DNA from 2 places in the Fusibacter sp. genome. Region 2 is predicted to be linked to the other one. Evidence: a T-box and tRNA genes for the amino acid it is inferred to sense, from the RefSeq annotation. Region 2 holds a T-box; the other holds one or more tRNA genes.
The links. The T-box of region 2 lies ahead of tyrS (tyrosine--tRNA ligase). A T-box ahead of a tRNA ligase gene usually reads a tRNA of that ligase, here a tRNA-Tyr.
Positions count from the first base shown of each region.

Region 1 (4,207 bases), on a different contig from region 2:
ACCCTTTTGAAATAAATACTACTTTACAAGGAGAGTAGTATGAATCGTTATTTCTGGAATATTTTAGTTTCAATTGACCAATTTTTCAACACGGTTTTTGGTGGTGATCCTGACGAAACAATGTCTTCACGTTTTGGAAAATGGTTACGTCTACCACACAACACATGGAAATGGAAAGTTGCATATATTATTTGTCGTATCCTAAATCTTTTTCAAGATCGTCATTGTGACATTTCAATTGAAGAAGATGAAGGTGATCGAGATTTATTAAAATAAACGACGAGTCAATGGTTGTGCTAGAGGATCAATTCTAGTGCAACCATCTCGCAAATAAGATCCTAATACCATACTCTCTTATTCACCGTACCCACTGTATCGCTCGTCTAGGTATTCAAAGTTTCCACTTTAACTTGTGTAAACGTTTTAATTCTTTAGTTGGCTCATTTAAGTGGCTAAAAGCATATTTTGAATTTTGGATAACATATTCTTTTAGACCATTAATTTCTTGAAATTTATTCCACAACTTAGTATAAATTTCTTTAACTGTTTGACATTGATCCACATTTAATTTACCAATTGTAAAATCCAAATAAGTGTCAGGATCTTTATTTGTGTAAATAAAACAGTAACGCAAAATATGTTTTAATTCATGGGTTGTTTGAAACAACCACTCATTTGCCATACCCATAATTTCTATCTCAAAAATTGGTCTCCGTACAAGGATTCTAACCTTGGACCTCTCGCTCCCAAAGCGAGCGCTCTGAACAAGCTGAGCTACACGGAGATAGAATTAACAACTCGCACATAAAGTTGTTTCAATATATCATCATCTCGTAAAGCGAAATAAATTATTGGTTCATGATTGGAATCATTAACATCCCAACATTCAATTTGTCCAATAACAGTTTGAGTATTTTCATTGATTATAAATTGTGCAGATGTTTGTTTAATATTCGTTTGAATTAAAATTTCACCAGCAGCTGTTCGTTCACAAAAATACAAATCAAGATTAGCAATTCCTTTTTTAAGGTCAGCTGGAGTTAGTTGTCTAGCATATATTGGGCCTAAAATATAGGAAGCCAATCTTTTAATTTTAGGCCGTCAAATTCATAAATCATTCTTTTTCCTTAAAGTTCGAGCTGTATTTGCTCGATGTTCTTTTGTAGGCACTCGGCCCGTATTATTAAATGTTGCTGCACAAGATTTGCTGCAGAATTTATTACGGTGTTTTTCGTATAGTAAAGGTTGTTTACAATGAGTACATAATACTGGATTTTGATTATATTTGTCAACTCGTTGTTGTTTTAATAAAATATGTTTTTCTTTAGCTTTTTTCTGTGCTAATTTTACATTGTGGGAGTGTGCACCAGAACGATAATAATCGGTTTTTCGAGGTTCTTTTGGTCCACCTTGACCACCTAATCGAGTATTGTATGTTTGTTTACTGTTTACAAAATCTTGGGTAACTAATTGAGATTCCATTACAAATAATTCATCACGAGAATTACATTCATATAAAATCTCTTTAGAGAAATTTTCGAGTCCATACTTTTTCTGAGCCTTTTTTAGAAGGAGGCCAGATCCCATATAACCATCATTTAGATTTTCTGTCTGATGAACGCCAATATAAATCATACCATTTATATTATTGGTTATTTTATAAACATAAAAATACATGAAAGTGTCTCCCAACAGTTATTCTTTCAGTTATTTATGAAGTTCAAAACGATACGATCTGAACTTCAGCATTCAGAGTGGTGAGATTCGAACTCACGACCTCTCCCTTCCTAGGGGAGCCATCTACCAGACTGATATTACACTCTGTCAAAGTCAGTGCGGAGGGACTCGAACCCTCATTCCTTCGTTCCAAACAAAGAGTAATACCTTTATACCACGCACAGATTGTTTTGGTGAGCCCAGAAGTTCGTACCTTCATCTCCCCCAATAGACTAGGGGGTGCCCTTCACTTAGACCATAAGCTCATTGTTGGTAGTAAGGCGAGGGTATCACATCCCTTTCATGTGACTGTGGCTCATGAAACCAGTAGTCAGCCTTACTGCATTGTACTTCGCGATTAGTACAATGATGTGTTTGGTGGAGGAAGGATGGAATCGAACCTCTTGCCCAAAGGGACCTGATTTACAGTCAGGCGGCCACACCAGTTAGCCCTTATTGCATCCTCCATAGATTATTTTGTTTCATCAAGAAACATTAATGTTGTGAACATACCAAGAATCATTAAACAAAGAGTTAATCCAGCAATAACGTTTGCTCCAATTAACAAGAATGGTGAACTATATAACCACACGTTTGTAGCCATACGTTTCTTAGTTTTGTATCGTTTAGTTTCTCTATGATCCTTATAGTACTTGAATTTCGGTTTGAAAAACATAATCATCTCCTATTTCATATACTATTTAGTGGGGTGGGCAGGGTTCGAACCTGCATTCCACGACACAAATGCTGATCAACACAAAAGTATCGGCTAATCCTATGTACACTTAAATTAACGCTAGGACTCTCGGCTTAGCAGGCCAAGGACGTCTGCCAATTTCGTCACCACCCCATAATCCTCATTTTTTCTTATTTCATGTGCTGGAAACAAGGGTCGCCGCAGCTAAAACCAGCCCATTCTTTATGCAGCCAATGTATGACCTTTCAATTCAAGAACTTTCTTGATTTTTGGAATGTCTCTTGGACGAGTAGATCCAGAAGTTAAAGCTTCCAAAAGTTGTTGTACAGACATTACCATTGCAGATTGACCACCTTTACGTGTACCAATACGAAATCGCATGTTCTTGTTTCGTGCAATAGATGCACCCTTTGCTCTCACCCGTTGTTTAGGCATTTCATTTTCCTCTTATTCAAAACGATCATCAGGTTTACGACCTTGAGCTTCTTCATAACGACAAATATCTCCAGGTCTTGGAATTAAGAAATGTACTTGTCTTTGCTCACCAAGACGTCTTGGTGACTTTTCCCACCAACACATATTTGTGTGGCAATCCATCTTAATATCTTCGGCTGGAACCCAAGGACTACGGATTGTAGTACCCATTCCAACTTGTGAATCACAAACCCATCTTGCATAAATTGGTCCTGGATCACTTTCCACTTGAGCAGAACAACTTAATAATAGTAGGAAACTTCCAAATACGATTTTTTTCATTTTTCACTCCAAAGAATTAACTTTAACATAAAAATTCTTTGTGATCAAGGGTTAGTAGCGATGGAGGGGTTCGAACCCTCAATCCCGAAGGCACTAGGGTTTAAGCCTAGCGTGTATACCTGTTTTCCACCACATCGCCATAGTTTATACATCAAAATGAACTTCAACAATTCTAAACGGTACTTCAGCAACTTTGGTTGCATGTTCGAACGCATCTTCATGTGTTAAGTCAAAACGTAGACCACCATACCCAAAACTATCAATCCAATAAGGTACATACCGTATATTACCTTTTGCAACTTGAAGTACTAGAACATGGTAACCAGACATGACACTCAACTTACCTTGTTTTTCAATAATAAATTTTTCACATTCTTCTTGTGTGCTATACCCAACTGTATCAGCACCTTCCTCTCTGATGCCTGTATAACGTAACATCATCACTCACCTCACTTCTACCATATATACGGTTATGGAAATTATCTTTCAAAATCAAACAGCTGCTGCAAAGATTGCAAGACAACTAGTAATGGCTTCTCAAATTAAAGTCTATCAAGATGGAAAAAAGCCTACTCTTGCTAGAATTGAACAGACTGCAAATGATGCAGCCAATCTCTTTTTGTCTGAAATTCATCAAGCCATTGAAGATGAAATTAGAACTTTAAAACAAATTGTTATTGAATAATTGGTACACCTGACGGGAGTCGAACCCGCATTTCTCTGATTGAAAGTCAAATCGCCTAGGCCAGTTAGCAGACAGGTGTATACGTAAGGGACTATTGTTTATATCCGGCCCTTCTCGGATAAAGTCTTTTGTAGTTAGGGCGCTTACTCATTTTATACCAAACAAAATGATCCCTTTATTCTTTCACGGGTGACCGGTTTTACGGTTCTAATCCCATACCTGGACTTCATGTAAGTACCACCTTACTGAAGGGTTGCTTAATATAGGGAGGGGGAATTTCAACCACTTGCTCTTACTATATTAACCGTTAAACAATAAAAAAGGCTCAGTTCTTTCGAAGTGAGCCTTTTGAT
Region 1 covers NZ_JBVBZF010000001.1:257,931-262,137, reverse strand. Annotated here, with positions in the region: gene AC220I_RS02060 (hypothetical protein) at 40-276, shown strand; gene AC220I_RS02055 (hypothetical protein) at 392-688, opposite strand; tRNA gene AC220I_RS02050 (tRNA-Pro) at 707-784, opposite strand; gene AC220I_RS02045 (hypothetical protein) at 775-1,083, opposite strand; gene AC220I_RS02040 (GIY-YIG nuclease family protein) at 1,108-1,677, opposite strand; tRNA gene AC220I_RS02035 (tRNA-Pro) at 1,750-1,824, opposite strand; tRNA gene AC220I_RS02030 (tRNA-Pro) at 1,831-1,901, opposite strand; tRNA gene AC220I_RS02025 (tRNA-Tyr) at 2,093-2,183, opposite strand; tRNA gene AC220I_RS02020 (tRNA-Ser) at 2,422-2,566, opposite strand; gene AC220I_RS02015 (hypothetical protein) at 2,636-2,848, opposite strand; gene AC220I_RS02010 (hypothetical protein) at 2,861-3,169, opposite strand; tRNA gene AC220I_RS02005 (tRNA-Leu) at 3,225-3,308, opposite strand; gene AC220I_RS02000 (hypothetical protein) at 3,314-3,610, opposite strand; gene AC220I_RS01995 (hypothetical protein) at 3,642-3,854, shown strand; tRNA gene AC220I_RS01990 (tRNA-Glu) at 3,856-3,933, opposite strand.
Region 1: it has a tRNA-Tyr gene. The T-box ahead of tyrS (tyrosine--tRNA ligase) is inferred to sense a tRNA for this amino acid. The anticodon was not compared.

Region 2 (4,207 bases):
TCTTTCTTCATTTAATGGCTTAAAAAAGCCCTCTAGAAATTCATCCGTTTCCACGTTTAGGGGTTCTCTAATATCGCCCACTTCAACAACTTCCTGCTTAGGCGAAATGACATTGCTCTCTCTTCTTTGAATCGTTTCACCTTCATAATAAACGGATTCACCCTTTAAATAGCCTTTTGTATGCAGAGATTCAAAGGCAAGCTTTGCCCTTACAGTGGAACACCCCATATAATTGCCAAGTACTTCCGACGTTAAATTGGCATCATCCTCCATATTGAGCAGGATCAACAAGCACATTTTTTCATAAATGTCCAAATCATCTTCTTTGAGTACAGTATTCAATATATCCTTAAATTTGATCGTCACGGTTTTACGCCTCCCGTTTCAAATAGAGTTTCTAAAAGGTTAACTTAAAAGCCTTTATACCATTATATCGGGACTTCTAGATATTATCTAGGGAATTATGGCCTTTTATAAAATCATTTAAGACATACTACAATATTTTTATCAACTAAAGAAGCCTCCAAGCAACTTTTTCTGATGCTCTCTGAGGCCTAAAATTCCTCATCACAACTTATTTTATAATATACAAAAAAACTCAGCAATCTACTTGGAATAAGAAGGTTGCTGAGTTTCTATATCTCGACTCTATGATTCAATAATGACTTTATGGAAGACTTTTTTGCCTTTTCGGATCATGATCGCATTGTCTTCGAACATTTCCAAGGTGATGTTCATCGCGAAATCCGCCACGACTTCATCCTTTACGGTAATCCCTTTTTGCGCAACAAGTCTCTTGCCTTCACCTTTTGAAGCAATTAGACCAAGTGTCACAAGTAAATCCAATAGTGGCATACCATTTTCAAACGCACTTGCTTGTAAAGTCGTTGATGGAATATTGGCACTGTCGCCACCGCCTGCAAACAATGCTTTAGCTGCATCAAGTGCTTTTTGTGCTTCTTCTTCACCATGGACGATTTTAGTAAACTCAAATGCCAAGATTTCTTTTGCCTTGTTAATTTCTGCACCTTCAAGTGCGCCTAAACGTCTTACTTCATCCATTGGCAGGAAGGTTAAGAGTCTTAAACAGTTTTCGACATCAGCATCTTCAACATTTCTAAGGTATTGGAACAACTCATATGGCGATGTCTTATCTGGGTCAATCCAAATAGCGCCATTTTCTGTTTTTCCCATTTTCTTGCCTTCACTTGTGAGTAAGAGCTTAAAAGTCAGCCCGTAAACCTGTTCTTGCTCCATACGTCTAACAAGGTCAACCCCTGCGATGATGTTGGACCATTGATCGTTACCGCCAAGTTGCATCTTACATTTATATCTTCTGTTGAGCTCTAAGAAATCGTAAGCCTGCATGATCATGTAGTTGAACTCTAAGAAGCTGAGCCCTTTTTCAAGTCTTTGCTTGAAGCACTCTGCCGTGAGCATTCTGTTTACAGAAAACTTACTCCCGATTTCTCTAATAAATGGAATATAGCTGAGCTCATCAAGCCAATCCGCATTATTCGCCATATAGCCATTGACGTCATCGAGTTTTAGGTACTTTTCCATTTGCGTTCTGAGCTTGTTGCCATTTTCAACAATTGCTTCAGGTGTGAGCATCTTTCTCATATCTGTTTTGCCAGATGGATCACCGATTTTCGCAGTACCACCACCCACTAGGGCAATCGGTTTATGACCCGCTCTTTGCATATGCATCATAACCATAATTTGAATGAAGTGGCCTAAATGCAAGCTGTCAGCAGTTGGGTCAAAGCCAATATAGAAGGTTACACTTTCCTTTGCCAGCAGTTCCTTAACTTCTTCTTCGTGTGTTACCTGTTCAATGTAACCACGCTCAAGTAAAATATCATATACGTTTTTCATCCTATCACCTCTTAATTTATCTTGATAATTTGTTTTGGTAATTTGTTTTGATTAAACAAGCTTAGCTGCGTTTTAAAGGAGGCTAAAACAACATTTGAGCCACCTTCGATGTCTCAAACCAATTTTCGCTAACGCTGTTTGAGATTAAACATTTCTCATCACAGCTTTCTGCTCAAATTTTGTTGTATATAATAAAAAAACACGGGAATTATCATCCTAAAGGACGAGATTACCCGTGTTACCACCTTAATTCATGCTGTTTATTGCCATCATCTAACAAACAACACCTCAAACTGTTAACGCCCAGTACGCGTAGCAATTTCTCACTATGGCTCATGATCCGTAATTCAAGCTTAAATCTCTATGATGCTCACACCAACCGCACCACTCTCTGAAACAAAAATTCAAGTCTACTCTAATCAATCAATGCCTTCTATTAAATTTAAAGTCGATTAAGACTAATATAAACGATAATTTTTAAGTTGTCAACTCATGTCCATTTGAGTCTATGATTCCAGAAACGCCACGTTCAAAGTTCTATCTTTGATTAAGTTGACAAATTCATTGCCTACGCGTACAAGGGGTCTTGTAGGATAGTTGGCATCTATGAAGACGATGACACCTTCCTGTCCATTTGTAAGTCTAACCTTCTTGCCCAAGTAGTATTCTGAGAGCTTTTTGATAAAGACGTAGCAGACCTTGGAATCAAAGAGTTTGCCACTTGACCACGACAGATAGTCCGCCGCTAGAATTGGCGAGATGCCCTTCTTGTAAGGTCTATCTGTAATTAAAGCGTCAAACACATCACATACCATGATGATCTTAGCATAATCATGAATTTGATTTTCTCTTAATCTAAGAGGGTAGCCACTGCCGTCCATTCTCTCATGGTGGTGAAGGGCAGCATATTTAATATTGCTGGAAACGCCTTTTGTCTTTAATAAAATGCTATAGCCAAACTGAGCATGTTTTTTAATGAGTTCATACTCTTCCAAATTAACCTGTGTAGGCTTTTTAATGATGAATTCTGGCACATTGAGTTTACCAATATCAAAGAGCAAACCGGCCTCACCAATCTCAAGCAATTCCTCTTGAGAATAACCCAGCCATTTGCCGATCATCGTCGCAAGAATCGACACTCTTATAGAATGCTCAAAGGTATAATCATCCGAGTTCTTAAGCTGACTCAAACGCTTGAGTACGTCATTGTTCCGTACCATATCCGGCAAGGTTTCTTCAACATTTCGTCTTATTCTTTCGAGGTCTAAAACGCCGTCTTCCCTAATTTGGGTGAAGACCATCTTTGTATCCTCTATGGCCTTTTCATGTCTCACATCAATTGGGAGATCATACTCCCCAGTGATGATATTAACTTCCATATTATTATTAACAATACTTCTCGGTGCAGGTTCATAAACGTGTTGATCAATTTCGTCTAGGTCCTTGATGAGTTTTTCAAGGTCAAATGCCCTACCGTCGGCTTCAGCTTTTTTAGCGATATCTTCAACATCCACAACAATTTCTTCTGCTTCTTCCTCTTCGTGGTCCAAGACGTAAACATCCATTGGACCCATTTGGGTAATCAAAGCAATATGTCTTTTGGTAAGGGTTGTTCCACGGCTTAAAAGTTCTACTACGCCTTCGGCATCTACTATGGGAGCACCTAAAATCATACCTATTTCAAGTTGATTCACATCTAATTTTCTCACTGTACACCACCCTTTGATTATTTCTTTCATTATAGCTAATATAGACCCTATTTTTCAATATAAAATGTTTCAAGCTCTAAAAGCAAATGGTCTGGAACTTCTTCTAGAAGAATTGTGATTTCGTACAATCGGCTTTCAACGACCTTAAAGCTCTTGATTTTACCGATTAAGGAGTATTTAATCTTACTGATGGTCAAATCCAAATTCACAAATTTATTCACAGGGTAAATGCTACGAGTGGTCACTATAATCCTACCACTCAAAAGCTTAGTCACATCTACAATCAATGGCATTTCAAGCTCTACGACTTCTGATTCCTCTAAATAGAAAACCTTGCTAATTTCTTCTATCGACTCTTTGCCCTGTTCAATTATTGAAAGCTTTAGATCTTGTAGCATGACATCACCTACTTCCTATGATTTTTTTGAAGTTTTCTGAATATTCCAACATCATCTATTCCCTTTTATTATACCCTTATTGATTTTAATAAAGCAAGAAAAATAGCCGTAAAAAAGCGCCATTAAAGTGTTTCACTGATTCGTAACACTTTAATGGCACCATATTATACATCTTCTTCATTGAGGATTACCATGTGATAGTGGTCTTCCCAAATCCCATTA
Region 2 covers NZ_JBVBZF010000101.1:4,799-9,005, reverse strand. Annotated here, with positions in the region: gene AC220I_RS12230 (hypothetical protein) at 1-366, opposite strand, end outside; gene tyrS (tyrosine--tRNA ligase) at 649-1,878, opposite strand; T-box leader at 2,095-2,314, opposite strand; gene AC220I_RS12220 (HD-GYP domain-containing protein) at 2,385-3,587, opposite strand; gene AC220I_RS12215 (hypothetical protein) at 3,635-3,985, opposite strand; gene AC220I_RS12210 (GNAT family N-acetyltransferase) at 4,150-4,207, opposite strand, start outside.